3 regions of the Brevibacillus sp. FIR094 genome follow, and region 1 is predicted to be linked to each of the others. Evidence: riboswitches for the same ligand, from Rfam matches in the RefSeq annotation. Region 1 holds a riboswitch; each other region holds the start of a gene.
The links. A riboswitch is a leader RNA that binds a small molecule or an ion and turns the genes downstream of it on or off. The one in region 1 is predicted to bind S-adenosylmethionine.

Region 1 (4,245 bases):
AAGGAAACGTTACTGACACCCAGGATCGTCTTGCAAGCAGGCATTGCTTGTTTGATCAAACGAATTCCTTCTACGGTTTCCTTTGCAGAGCCGATGTATTGTTCATCCCCTGTCCCTACTGGAAAGACGAGTGGATCGAAAATAATATCCTGTGGCTTTATGCCATACTGGTTGACAAGAATGTCGTACGAGCGTTGCGCGACCTCCAGCTTCTTTTCGCGAGTGATAGCCATACCCGCTTCCTCAATCGTTCCAACGACAATGGAGGCACCGAACTTGTGAATAAGTGGAACCACTTCCTCAAATCGCTCCAAGCCGTCTTCCAAGTTAATCGAGTTGAGAATGGCCTTCCCTTGCGAATAGCGAAGTCCCAGCTCCATGACCTTGGCATCTGTCGAGTCGATCATGAGGGGCGCTTTTACTTTTTTCACGATAAACTGTAGGAATTTTTCCATATCTTCGTATTCATCACGGTCGGGGTCAGCCAAGCATATATCGATGACATGTGCGCCTCGCTTCACTTGTGCTCGGGCAATATCAGATGCTTCTTCATAGTGACCAGCTGCAATCATTTCACGGAATTTTTTAGAACCGATAACATTGGTCCTCTCCCCTACTAGCAGGGGGCGATTGTCATCTTCGACGTAAACGACCTCGATCCCGGAGACTGCGCTCAGCGGTTCTACAGCTGCACTGCGCGGTTTGCAGTTTTTCAATGCTTCTGCCATTGCGTGAATATGGTCAGGCGTTGTTCCGCAGCAACCGCCAGCGACGTTTATCCAGCCTTGTTCAGCGAACGCCAGCATTTTCGAGGCAAGTCCCTGTGGCGTTTCATGGTAATGGCCGTTCTCGTCTGGCAAGCCTGCGTTCGGATAACAGCTAACCGCACATTGGGCAATTCCTGACAGTGTCCGCAGATGATCACGCATGAACTCTGGTCCTGTCGCACAGTTCAGACCAATGGAGACTGGCTGTATATGCTCCAAGGAGATGTAAAACGCCTCGATGTTTTGGCCCGCCAGCGTTGTGCCCATCGGCTCGATCGTACCTGACAGCATCACCGGGAGCTCCTGTCCAAGCTCTTCAAAAGCTTTGCGAATCCCGATTCCGCCAGCCTTGACGTTTAACGTGTCTTGCGAGGTTTCCAAAAGAAGAACATCGGAGCCACCAAGAATCAGACCTTTTGCCTGACGATAATACGCCTCGACCAGTTCCTCGAACGTGACACCGCCTGTCAACGAAAGGGTTTTGGTCGTAGGTCCCATTGCACCTGCTACAAAACGCGGCCACTCCGCTGTAGAATAGGCATCCACCGCTTCTCTGGCCAAGCGGGCTGCCGCTATATTAATCTCAAGGTCTTTCTCTGGCACATCGTACTCAGCCAAAACGATGGAAGCAGCACCAAACGTATTTGTCTCAACGATGTCTGCGCCCGCCTCTAAATATTTCTCGTGAATGGAACGGATCACATCTGGTCTGGTCAAGTTCAGGAGTTCATTACAGCCATCATAGGCTTCACCGCCGAAATCATCAGCAGTCAGGTTTGCCTGTTGAAGCATGGTGCCCATTGCACCGTCCAGAATCAGAATTTTCCGGGAAAGTTGTTCGCGAAAAGTTGGTTTCATTGACGTGCCCCTTTTCTACCTTGCATCGGCTTATTCTCCGTAATTGGGTAAATAAAAAAATCCTCTTCTTTGAAAGAAGAGGATTTGTCAGCAGATACGAAAACGCCTGAGACATCCTCTTATCTTTCAAAGCACGTAGCTTTGCTGGAATTGGCACCGGATTTTTACCGGTTGCCGAGGCTTCATCAGGCCAGTCCCTCTGCCTCTCTGGATAAGAGTCGTACACTTGTCATTTAGTTGTTTTGCGAAATGTCTTGAATGTTTGCAAGTATCTTAACACCCCCTTTGTCTTCCCGTCAATTGTGAATTGTCTATTTTTTACTGAGCCTCTCCTCTTACGCGCCCATTTTTGCCTAAGCTGGGCATCCGCCCAGTCCAATAACGGCATTCGTGTATAGACTGGAGTATAACGGAAAGGAGGGGAAACAAAGATGAGTACATCATTCTGCGGAAACGGATTCTTCGGTGACTGCTTCGCAATCGTGCTCGTGCTGTTTATCCTGTTGGTAATTATTGGGTGCTCGTGTGACGACTGTTAGATAAGCGCTTAAAAAAGGCTATCCCAAAAGCCATCAGGAATGGCTGCGGGATAGCCTTTTTTTCGTTTTAGTCGACGATGATCTTGCCTGTTACTGCATCGATGGTAACCGTTTTATTTGCCAACTCTTCGTTGCTCCATGGCACATACGCCAGTTTTGGTTGGCGTAATGTCTTCCTATCTACATCTTTCATCAAGTAGACCAACTTCAAAGGCATGACGCGTAAAAATTCTTGGACTGCCTTGTCTTTGGAGACGATATTGTCAGATACGGGCAGTTCAACCAAATCGTGCGTCTCACGGAAGTTATGAAACTTCGTCACTTTGCCCGTGGACGGGTCAATCGTCACTGAATAAGCCGCATCCGGATTATCATCGTCCAGGACAGGAATCCCGTCTTTGCTCATAAAATATCGGAATTCCCATTCGCCGGATGACACCGGATTGGCTCCACCTGGCTGTATGACTTGCGCCAATTGTACTTCTGTTACGCCGGGATCGACGTATTTATGCAGGAAGGCGAGTGCAGCCTCTTCCGCCTGTTTACGATTAACTGTCACTGCCGTATTAGAACGCGGTGTTCCCAGCCCGACGACACTGCCTGTTTCTCCAATGACTTCTACGCCGATATACTTGTCATTTTTATCATTCCAGACATATTCCTTGCGGCCATTGCGATCAATCTTATTCTCTCCGTAGGTCGAGTCATCTACCTGTATGCCAAATTCGGCTTGCAACAGTGCTTTTGCCTCCTCCTTGCTGCGAACCTTGACGTATTCCTTCGGGGATTGAAACGCATGTGCTTCCTTCGTATCCAACTGATCGAATGCAAGGCCGTTATCTCCAGTTCCATAGGCAATCTTGCCGCTTGTCGCGTCAATGTGCCACTCCATGCCATCCTCTCGTCCCTTTTGCATGAACGAAACCCCTGGCGTGTACTCCAGGACAGGCCTGCCTTTTTCTACTCTTTCATCTGATCTGGCATCAAGATTCTGCACGTATCGAAGCTTCATATGCTCACTCAGCTCTTGGATGGCGACCTCTTCAGAAACCGCGGTAGACACATCTGGGTACTGCGAAGGGTCGAATGTCTCAGGCTCCTTCCTGAAAAAGCGAAGGAGACCAGATTCATCTGTTGTCATGTGTATCTCATCCGATAGCACTGGCAGTCCGTTATGATAACGCTGGTACACACCTGGCTTGCTCTCATCCTCTAAACGATAGTTCTCGCTATCAGCCCCAAGCAGATTGTTCAGGAACTGTCGCTCTTGCTCCACAGCTTTTGCTCCTTTTGCTTGCTTCCAGCTCGACTCATCCTTTTTATCCTTCTCCTCGATTGAATAGGATTCCAAGGCTTGGCCATTGCCGACGATACGAAGGGAAGCCTGATGCCCCTCCTTATTCACGTTTCCGACCGCTAATGACATGCCATCGCGGTTCTTCTCTTTATCAAAAAGAAGAAGCGACGGATTCAAATCGGGCATGGCAGCTGTCAGCTTGGTGAAAAAAGCTTGTTCGCTCTTGTTCAATCGCCCGAAAAACGAGACTTGCTCTTTCGAATTGATTCGTACAGATAGGATGTCGTACGGAACGGGCTTGCCATTTTCCATTCGTTGATAGCTCACGCTCAGCCAGATGCTTTCTTCCCAAAACTCATTCAAATAGGTATCAGTACCTAGATACTGATAGGACTTGCTCTCTTCCCCCAAGAAACTTTGGAGAAATGCGTTCGCTACACTCTCGGCAGTTTTGGCTGATGGCATTTTTACGGACGTCTCGTCCCAATTCTCTGGGTAAGGATCTGGCCTTTCTCCATTGATTATAAAGCTCTCAATTTGTCCAGTCTGGATATCATAAGCGACACTGGCACGTGCATTGTTACCTTCCAGTAAGGTTATGTCACTGATCCCATGGCTCGTGCTATCCACTCTTATTGTTGTCTTGCTTATGGCTGTGATCGCCTTTTTCAAAGGTAAAATAGCCTCTTCCGGCGACACCTTTACGCTGTTCTGCTTAGCCTCTGTATTTTTTTTATCGGTTGCAGTCGTTGAGACCGCACTCGCTAAATTTTTTCCACTCGGC
Region 2 (4,245 bases), on a different contig from region 1:
ACCAACGTATTTTGCAGTGATGAAACGGGTTAATAAGGAAGGGCCTGCCTTGCTCAACGAACTCCCTGTTGTTCAAGAGTTCAACTCGCTTGAACAGGTAAAAGAATCGCTTGAAAACGGACAGATTGTCGACACGCGTCCTTTTCAGAAATTTGCGAAGGGGCATCTAGCGGGAACACTTCACATTCCTTTTAACAAGTCATTCGCCAACTGGGCGGGCTGGATCGTTGATTACGATCGCCCGGTTCATATCCTGGCCACCCCAGATGAGCTGGACGAGATTTTGCAAGCCTTGCATTCCGTAGGGATTGATCATGTCACAGGTTTTCTCGACTGCGACACGCTAATGGAAAGTAAAGCGTCTTCGCTCGAGACAATCGAAGAGGTAACACCGTTGGAGATTGCAGAACGGGTGGAAAAGCGAGAGGTTCACGTAGTAGATGTACGCAATCTGGCTGAGTGGAAGGAAGGACATATTCCGGATGCCCAGCACATCATGCTCGGTACGCTCGCCATGCGGCTGGAAGAGATTCCTCACGATAAGCCGCTTCTCGTACAGTGCCGTTCCGGTGCCCGATCTGCTATTGGTGCAAGCATTCTTAAAGCAAATGGCTTCAAGGATGTCATGAATTTGAGTGGCGGAATCTTGAATTGGCAAATAGACGGCTTAACAGTTGTAGAGCAGGAATAAAACGAAGCGAGATGTTGCAAAGGGTGAGCCTATGACTATCGACCTTGTGATCACACTTTTTGTTATCGGTTTCGCGGGATCGTTTATCTCTGGTCTCGTCGGAATCGGGGGCTCCATCATCAAGTATCCGATGCTTCTGTACATTCCGCCCGCCCTTGGATTGGTTGCTTACACAGCTCACGAAGTATCCGGAATAAGTGCAGTCCAAGTATTTTTTGCCACCCTAGCTGCTGTTTGGAGTCTGCGCAAAGATAAGCTCATTCATTACCAGCTCGTTGTGTACATGGGGAGTGCCATTATTGTCGGGAGCTTGCTTGGAGGATATGGAGGAAAATATCTTTCGGCAGATGCCATCAATTTCGTTTACGCCATTCTGGCCACGATTGCTGTAATCTTGATGTTCCTGCCAAAAAAGCGGATGGACGAACGTGAACAGACCGAGGTTATCTTTCATAAACCAACAGCGGTATTATCCGCTTTGATTGTTGGGGGTGCATCCGGAATTGTCGGGGCAGCTGGCGCTTTTATTTTGGTTCCCATCATGTTGATCATCCTCAAGATTCCGACAAGAGTTACGATTGCTACATCTCTTGCTATCACTTTTCTTTCTTCCATCGGTTCGACGGTAGGGAAATGGATGGCAGGGGACATATTGCTATGGCCGTCTGTGATTATGGTCATCGCCAGCATCATGGCAGCGCCGCTCGGTACGAAGGTCAGCAAACGCTTGGGCACCCGGATTCTCCAAACCATTCTTGCCTTGTTGATCCTAGCCACCACGATTAAGATTTGGGCTGACATCCTGATATTATAAAGAAAAATCAAATGTCATTGAACAGGATTGACATATCCGAGTAAAATGATAAGATAAAAATGAATTTTACGATGTAATTAAATTTCATAGAACGTTCTTATCGAGAGTGGTGGAGGGACTGGCCCGATGAAACCCGGCAACCTTGGTCTGATTGACCTTACGGTGCTAATTCCTGCGGAGTTATTCTGCGAGATAAGAAGGTGGGAACCGACTAATCGCCCCTCTTCTTTTCGGAGAGGGGTTTTCTATATTTTAAATTCATAGTATTCACATCTTTTTACTCGTTATTATATGAAGGAGGAAACAATGTGCTTTATTATGCGGTCAAGCGTGGCTTTCTCATGATCTTGACACTGTGGATGATTGTCACGGTAACGTTTGTGACCATGCACCTGATTCCGGGTGACCCGTTTGCGTCTGATGCCAAAATGCTTCCAGAAGAAGTGGTAAAGAACATGCGGGCGGAGTACAACCTAGATCAGCCAATCACGATACAGTACCTGCTCTATCTGAAAGGATTGCTGCAATTTGATTTGGGGCCTTCTATCCAGTCGAAGACGAGGGATGTGAACACGCTGATTGCAGAGGGATTTCCCGCATCGGCCGTTCTGGGACTCCAGTCGTTTATTGTCGCGCTGGCAGGTGGAATCACACTGGGAATCGTAGCGGCACTCTATCACAATCGAACGCTGGATTTCTTGTCTATGTTTGCAGCCATCATTGGGATCTCCGTCCCCAGTTTTATTCTGGCGCCACTGTTGATCAAGTACTTGGCGGTCAAATGGGAGCTGCTTCCCGTTGCTGCGTGGGGGAGCTGGGAACACTCGATTCTTCCAACGCTTGCGCTCGCTATCGGTCCGCTCGCCATTATCGCTCGCTTCGTACGAGCCAGCATGCTTGAGGTTTGGCAACAGGAATACATAAGCACGGCGGAGGCGAAAGGGCTTGGCACCTTGTCCATTGTCGTTAGACACGGGATACGGAATGCCATATTGCCGGTTCTTACTTTTATCGGTCCGCTATTTGCCAACCTGATGACAGGAACCTTTGTGGTGGAAAAGATTTTCGCTATTCCCGGGCTCGGCAAATACTTCGTGGAAAGCATTTTTAACCGCGATTACCCCGTAATTTTGGGAACGACAGTGTTTTATAGCTTTGTGCTCATTTTTACTTTGTACCTCATCGACCTGCTGTATCGGGTGATTGACCCGCGCATCAGATTGACGAGTGGAGGGAAGTAGCATTATGGCCAATCAGGCAACACAACTGGATTCGCTGTTTCGACCAGTCGACCGAACCCGGCTATCCGAGGAAATTCGGGAACGTCCCAGTCTTGGGTATTGGCAGGAGGTATTGCAGCGAGTATTCCGCAACAAGCTGGCAATGCTCGGGTTCTTCCTGCTCATGGCAGTGGTGACCCTCTCGATCATCGGGCCGATGATCGTTCCCCACAGCCCGCATGAACAGTCATTGACAAAGGGAAATCTGCCACTGTCGGGTGAGCACTGGTTTGGAACGGATGACTTGGGGCGGGACATGTGGGCACGTACCTGGGTAGGTGGTCAAATCTCTTTGTTTATTGGTGTGGCGGCAGCTGCCATCGACCTGGTGATCGGTGTATGCATCGGCGGGATATCCGGTTACATGGCAGGAAGGAACAAGTTGGGCGACCGTGTGGATAACATCCTGATGCGATTAGCTGAAATTCTGTACAGCATTCCGTATCTCCTGGTGGTAATCCTGCTGATGGTGGTTCTGGAGCCTGGACTCGCAACAATCATTATTGCCCTATCACTAACCGGATGGGTCGGCATGGCTCGTTTGGTCAGAGGACAAATCATGCAGATCAAGCGTCAGGAGTTTGTGCTGGCTGCAGAAAAGTTGGGTACCTCTCACGTCAAAATCATCATTAAGCATCTGCTGCCGAATACGATCGGCGTCATCATCGTCAACCTGACCTTTACGATACCGCACGCGATTTTCGCCGAATCGTTTCTTAGCTTTCTTGGGCTGGGAGTGCAGGCACCAACCGCCAGCTGGGGAACCATGGCCAACGACGCGCTGGCCGTTATGCTGAGCGGACAGTGGTGGCGACTGTTTTTTCCCGGATTCATGATTTCCCTTACCATGTTCGCGTGTAACGCGCTCGGGGATGGATTGCAGGACGCACTGGACCCGCGGATCAGGAAATGAGGAGGAGTACATCGTGAAACCATTGTTGGAAGTCGATCAGTTGCGTGTCTCCTTTTGTACGTACGGTGGAGACGTGCAGGCAGTAAGAGGGGTTTCCTTTTCTGTAAAGGAGGGTGAGACGTTGGCCATTGTCGGGGAAAGCGGCTGCGGAAAAAGTGTGACCGCCCGGGCATTGATGGGGATGATTCCTCCGCGATCCGGTCAGGTAAAAGGCGGCAGCATTCGGTTTCACGGGCGTGAACTGACTGGGCTGACGAAGCTGGAATGGCAGCAAGTTCGCGGCTCGCAGATCGGTATGATCTTCCAGGACCCGATGTCCTCGCTGAACCCCACGATGAAAATCGGCCAGCAGATTGCGGAAGGGCTGATCAAACATCGAAAGCAGACGAAGACAGAAGCAAAGGAAGAGACGCTGAAACTGCTTGTGAGGGTAGGCATTCCAGAAGCGGCGAGGCGATTTGAGCAGTATCCGCACGAGCTAAGCGGAGGAATGCGGCAGCGTGTAGGAATCGCGATGGCACTTGCCTGCCAACCCCAGTTGGTTATC
Region 3 (4,245 bases), on a different contig from region 1:
TTTGCAGAGAATGTGCAGCAGTTAATCAGAAAAATGAGACGAAGGTGAAACTTTTTTACACTTCCTGCGTGGTAAGGGATGAAGGGGTGTGAACGGCTTGGGAAAGTAGGTCTGGAGGATGTGTACCAGCTGCATGTAAACGATATTTACCGCTATCTTTTCCGGCTGACACGAGATGAGAGGCTGGCAGAGGATCTGACACAGGAAACCTTTTGTCGCGCCTACTCTTCCTTGGATGACTACCGTGGGGGAAAAGTACGACCTTGGCTGTTCAAGGTGGCCTATCACGCTTTCGTAGACGGTTATCGCAGGAAGACGAAACAACGGTTTGCGTTTGTGGAAGCCCTGCCAGAGCGACGTGATCATGCGGCGGTTGATCCGGCAGAGCATGTCGTGAACAAGGAGCTGTGGGAAGTGGCCCATGACTATTTGGAGAGACTTCCAGAAAAGCAGAGACAGGTCATTTTGTTGTCTGCCATGCAGTTTTCCTACGCGGAAATGGCAGAGGTACTCGGGATTGAGTTGGCAGACGTCAAGCGTTCCTTGTTTCGGGGGAGACAAAAGATGCGGCAGTTGTGGAGGGAGGAAAGCTGATGATGAACAAGGATGAGAATAATCGCGAGCAAAGGCTGCTTGCTTATTTGCGTGGGGAAATGGCGGAAGAAGATTCGAAACAATTCGAGGAGGAAATAGCCGCTGACGAGGAATACGCACAGCGGTTGGAGAGGCTTTTGCTGGGGGAAGAAACGGGAGAGGACAACGCGAAGATAAAACAGCCTGAAACGCTGTCGGCTGAAAAACAGCGCGCCATTGTTCGCCGGGGGAAATGGAAAAATCGGTTGAGCAACGCTGGATTCAGCATAGTGCTTCCCTTTTTGGCTGGAGTTGTGTTGCTGATTCTGAATGGCTGGGTTGGGTCATTGATGCATGAAGATCTGTTCCGCGTTGCGAAGTCGATGGTCAATTTTACTCAACCCGGTGTTAGTGTGGGCGGGAGTGGCTCGCAGGTGGGATTGCTATACGGCAATATCAGCATGGAGCTTCGCGAGAGAGTCGGGTTGGAAGATAAGAACGCAGGGCGATTTGAAAGTACAAACGTGCTGTGGAACGTAAATGCCGGGCCGCAATGGACGAATGGAGTCAGGGAGCAAAAGCTGTATTTCCGTTATCCGACAGAGGGGAAAAAGGAGGATACGACGTCTCTCACTTCACCTGCCTGGGCAACGATGGAGAAGCTGCCGGAGGGAACCGTTTCTCAGCTCGCAATTTCCTTCGATCACTTCCTGACGTATGAGGAGTACTATGAACTGGTTTCCCGCTATGTTACCTCTTCGGGACAAGATACGGTTTGGTTTGCGGTAGACACAGGGGTGGAGCGCAAGCAAGCAGAAGACGATGGGGGCAATCGGTTTCTCGGTCCCGGGTACGTGTGGGGGTTTGCTCAGCATGAACTGGACTACGGAAGTGCGTCCATTCGGGTAAACGGGGAAGGGGACAGAAGAATGGCCGCCTACTTGGAAGAGATGAAGTACTTATCTGAGCAAGAAGATATGGCTCGCGATATCGGCAGATCTTTGCTATCTCGTAGCGACCCTCAGATAACCGAACGATACAACTACATGCAGCAAAACGGAGTGCGAATCTACGGCGCCGTCCTCACCGGACCTACGAAAGAACTGCTGAAGCTCAAGGCCGAAAAGTCAATAACGGCCGCGCTTTTAGGCAAGGTAGACTGGTGGAATTGGGATCGCCCTGCGGCATCGGGAACACATTATACCTACTAGTAGCACGGTGCGAATTTTTGCACAAAAGGGTGTTGACATCGTGGAAGCGTTGGTTGTATGATTCAAACTAAATCAAAAACCGAATACGTTTTGGATACCTTATCCAGAGAAGGTGGAGGGACTGGCCCGATGATACCCGGCAACCGACATGACGCCATTCAGACGCGAGGAAGCGACTGATTGACAGGCGACATGCACGGTGCTAATTCCTGCAGAAACAAAAGTAGTCTGGAAGATAAGGGGGACATCAACACGGTTCTTACACGTGACGACAGCGACCTCTTTTCTTCGGGAAAAGAGGTCTTTTTATTGCTCCAGGTACTCAAACAAAACAAGTAGAGATAGAGGAAAAATACGTAGAGGGGAGTTTTGGAATCATGGCATATCGCGCATTGACTGAACAGGAAGCAGTAGAGTACGTAAAAGGAATACCGGGTCTTTTTAGCGATGGAGCAGAGCTGACCAGCCGCGAAATCGGGGATGGCAACCTCAATCTCGTTTTTGACATTCAGGAGCCAGCAACTGGTAAGAGCGTCATTGTCAAGCAAGCACTGCCTTTTGCCCGCGTCGTGGGAGAATCTTGGCCGCTTACGATTGATCGGGCTCGTATCGAGAGCGAGGCACTCCGCATTCAACACAAATACGTTCCAGACCTAGTGCCGCAGGTGTATCATTTCGACGCGGAGCTTGCGCTGACCGTCATGGAAAACATCGGGGACCACATCATCATGCGCAAAGGTCTGATCGAAGGAAAGCGGTACCCGCTATTCGCGAGGCAAATTGGTCGTTTTCTTGCGCAAACCTTGTTCTTCACATCCGATCTGGGCGCACATCCGTACGATAAAAAATCGCTAGTCGGAACATTCATAAATCCAGAATTATGCAAAATCACAGAGGATCTCGTGTTTACCGATCCGTATGAAAATGCACCTACCAACGACTTCAACCCGTTGATTCGCCGGGAAGTCGAGGCGATCTGGAACAACAGGCCGCTGAAGCTGGAAATCGCCAAGCTGAAATACGATTTCCTTACGCGCTCGGAAGCGCTGCTGCATGGTGACTTGCATACCGGAAGTATTTTCATCACGGAAAACAGCTTGAAAGCAATCGATCCAGAGTTCGCTTACTACGGCCCAATCGGTTTTGACATCGGGGCGGTCATTGCCAACCTGCTGCTCAACTACGCAGGACAGCACGGTTTGCAAAAAGATCAAGGAGAACGGGAAGCGTACCGCGAATACTTACTGGAAACGGTCGAGGATGTCTGGAATGAATTCGTTTCGCAATTCGTTCAGCTCTGGCACAAGCACGCCAAAGAGCGCAGCGCACATGTCGAAGGACTGTGGCAAAGCTACGTGAAGCGTTTGATTCAGGATACAGCAGGCTATGCCGGATGCAAAATTTTGCGCCGTGTCATCGGCTTGGCAGGAGTAGCGGACCTGAATGCCATTGAAGACGACCAGACTCGCGCAGAAGCAGAGCGTCTGGCTCTCTCGATTGGAGAAGCGCTGATTCTCGGTCGCGGCGACATAGACGAATCGACAGATATCACGGACATCGTACGCACTGTGACCGAACGTTACTATCAGGAGGCAACGACAGTATGACAACCAGCACCCAATTGGCACCTGTTAAGTGGGAGAATGACGCATTGGTCTTGCTTGACCAGACGCGTTTGCCAGTAGAAACGATCTATTTGAATTTGACTACCTCCGAGCAAGTATGGGGTTCCATTCGCCGCTTGGAAGTGCGTGGTGCACCAGCGATTGGCATGGCGGCGGCTTACGGGCTCTACCTTGGGATTCGTGGCAGTGAAGCGAGTAACTACGACGAGTTTTGGCAGGAACTGAACCAGCAGGCAGACTACCTGGGCTCTTCCCGTCCGACAGCCGTGAATCTGTTCTGGGCGTTGGATCGCATCAAAGCTCGTGTTGAAAAAGAAAGCGGAGCGTCGATTGCCGAGTTGAAGGCGGCAGTGCTCGATGAAGCATTGGTGATTCAAAAGGAAGACGCTGAAGTATGCCGGACCATCGGAGAGCATTTGCTCACTCTGTTGCATGACGGTATGGGAATTCTCACGCACTGTAATCCAGGAGCATTGGCTACAGCAGCGTACGGTACGGCTACCGCTCCATTTTATTTGGCAAAGGAACGCGGCTGGAACCTGAAGGTGTACGCGGACGAAACTCGTCCTGTCCTGCAAGGCGCTCGTCTTACTGCATTCGAATTGCAGCAAGCAGGGATTGATGTGACGCTGATCTGTGACAACATGGCGGCGATGGTTATGTCCCAAGGGAAAGTAGAGGCTGTCATCGTGGGTACAGACCGCGTAGCAGCGAATGGCGATGTCGCCAACAAAATCGGTACGTATGGGGTAGCGGTATTGGCAAAAGCTCACGGCATTCCTTTTTACGTGGCAGCTCCCTTGTCCTCGGTCGATCTAGACACACTGACAGGCGCA

Region 2: it holds a riboswitch for S-adenosylmethionine, as region 1 does, so the genes downstream of both, ACQ5DJ_RS04030 (ABC transporter permease) here and metH (methionine synthase) in region 1, are expected to answer to the same signal.
Region 3: it holds a riboswitch for S-adenosylmethionine, as region 1 does, so the genes downstream of both, mtnK (S-methyl-5-thioribose kinase) here and metH (methionine synthase) in region 1, are expected to answer to the same signal.

The regions. Positions count from the first base shown of each region.
Region 1 covers NZ_JBEAES010000015.1:17,373-21,617, forward strand. The annotation lists gene metH (methionine synthase) at 1-1,625, opposite strand, end outside; SAM riboswitch class I at 1,742-1,843, opposite strand; gene ACQ5DJ_RS15100 (YjcZ family sporulation protein) at 2,057-2,164, shown strand; gene ACQ5DJ_RS15105 (YcdB/YcdC domain-containing protein) at 2,232-4,245, opposite strand, start outside.
Region 2 covers NZ_JBEAES010000003.1:264,717-268,961, forward strand. The annotation lists gene ACQ5DJ_RS04020 (MBL fold metallo-hydrolase) at 1-691, shown strand, start outside; gene ACQ5DJ_RS04025 (sulfite exporter TauE/SafE family protein) at 723-1,505, shown strand; SAM riboswitch class I at 1,600-1,704, shown strand; gene ACQ5DJ_RS04030 (ABC transporter permease) at 1,814-2,746, shown strand; gene ACQ5DJ_RS04035 (ABC transporter permease) at 2,751-3,698, shown strand; partial or broken gene ACQ5DJ_RS04040 (ABC transporter ATP-binding protein) at 3,712-4,245, shown strand, end outside.
Region 3 covers NZ_JBEAES010000004.1:179,047-183,291, forward strand. The annotation lists gene ACQ5DJ_RS04895 (sigma-70 family RNA polymerase sigma factor) at 79-594, shown strand; gene ACQ5DJ_RS04900 (anti-sigma factor) at 594-1,784, shown strand; SAM riboswitch class I at 1,881-2,026, shown strand; gene mtnK (S-methyl-5-thioribose kinase) at 2,162-3,391, shown strand; gene mtnA (S-methyl-5-thioribose-1-phosphate isomerase) at 3,388-4,245, shown strand, end outside.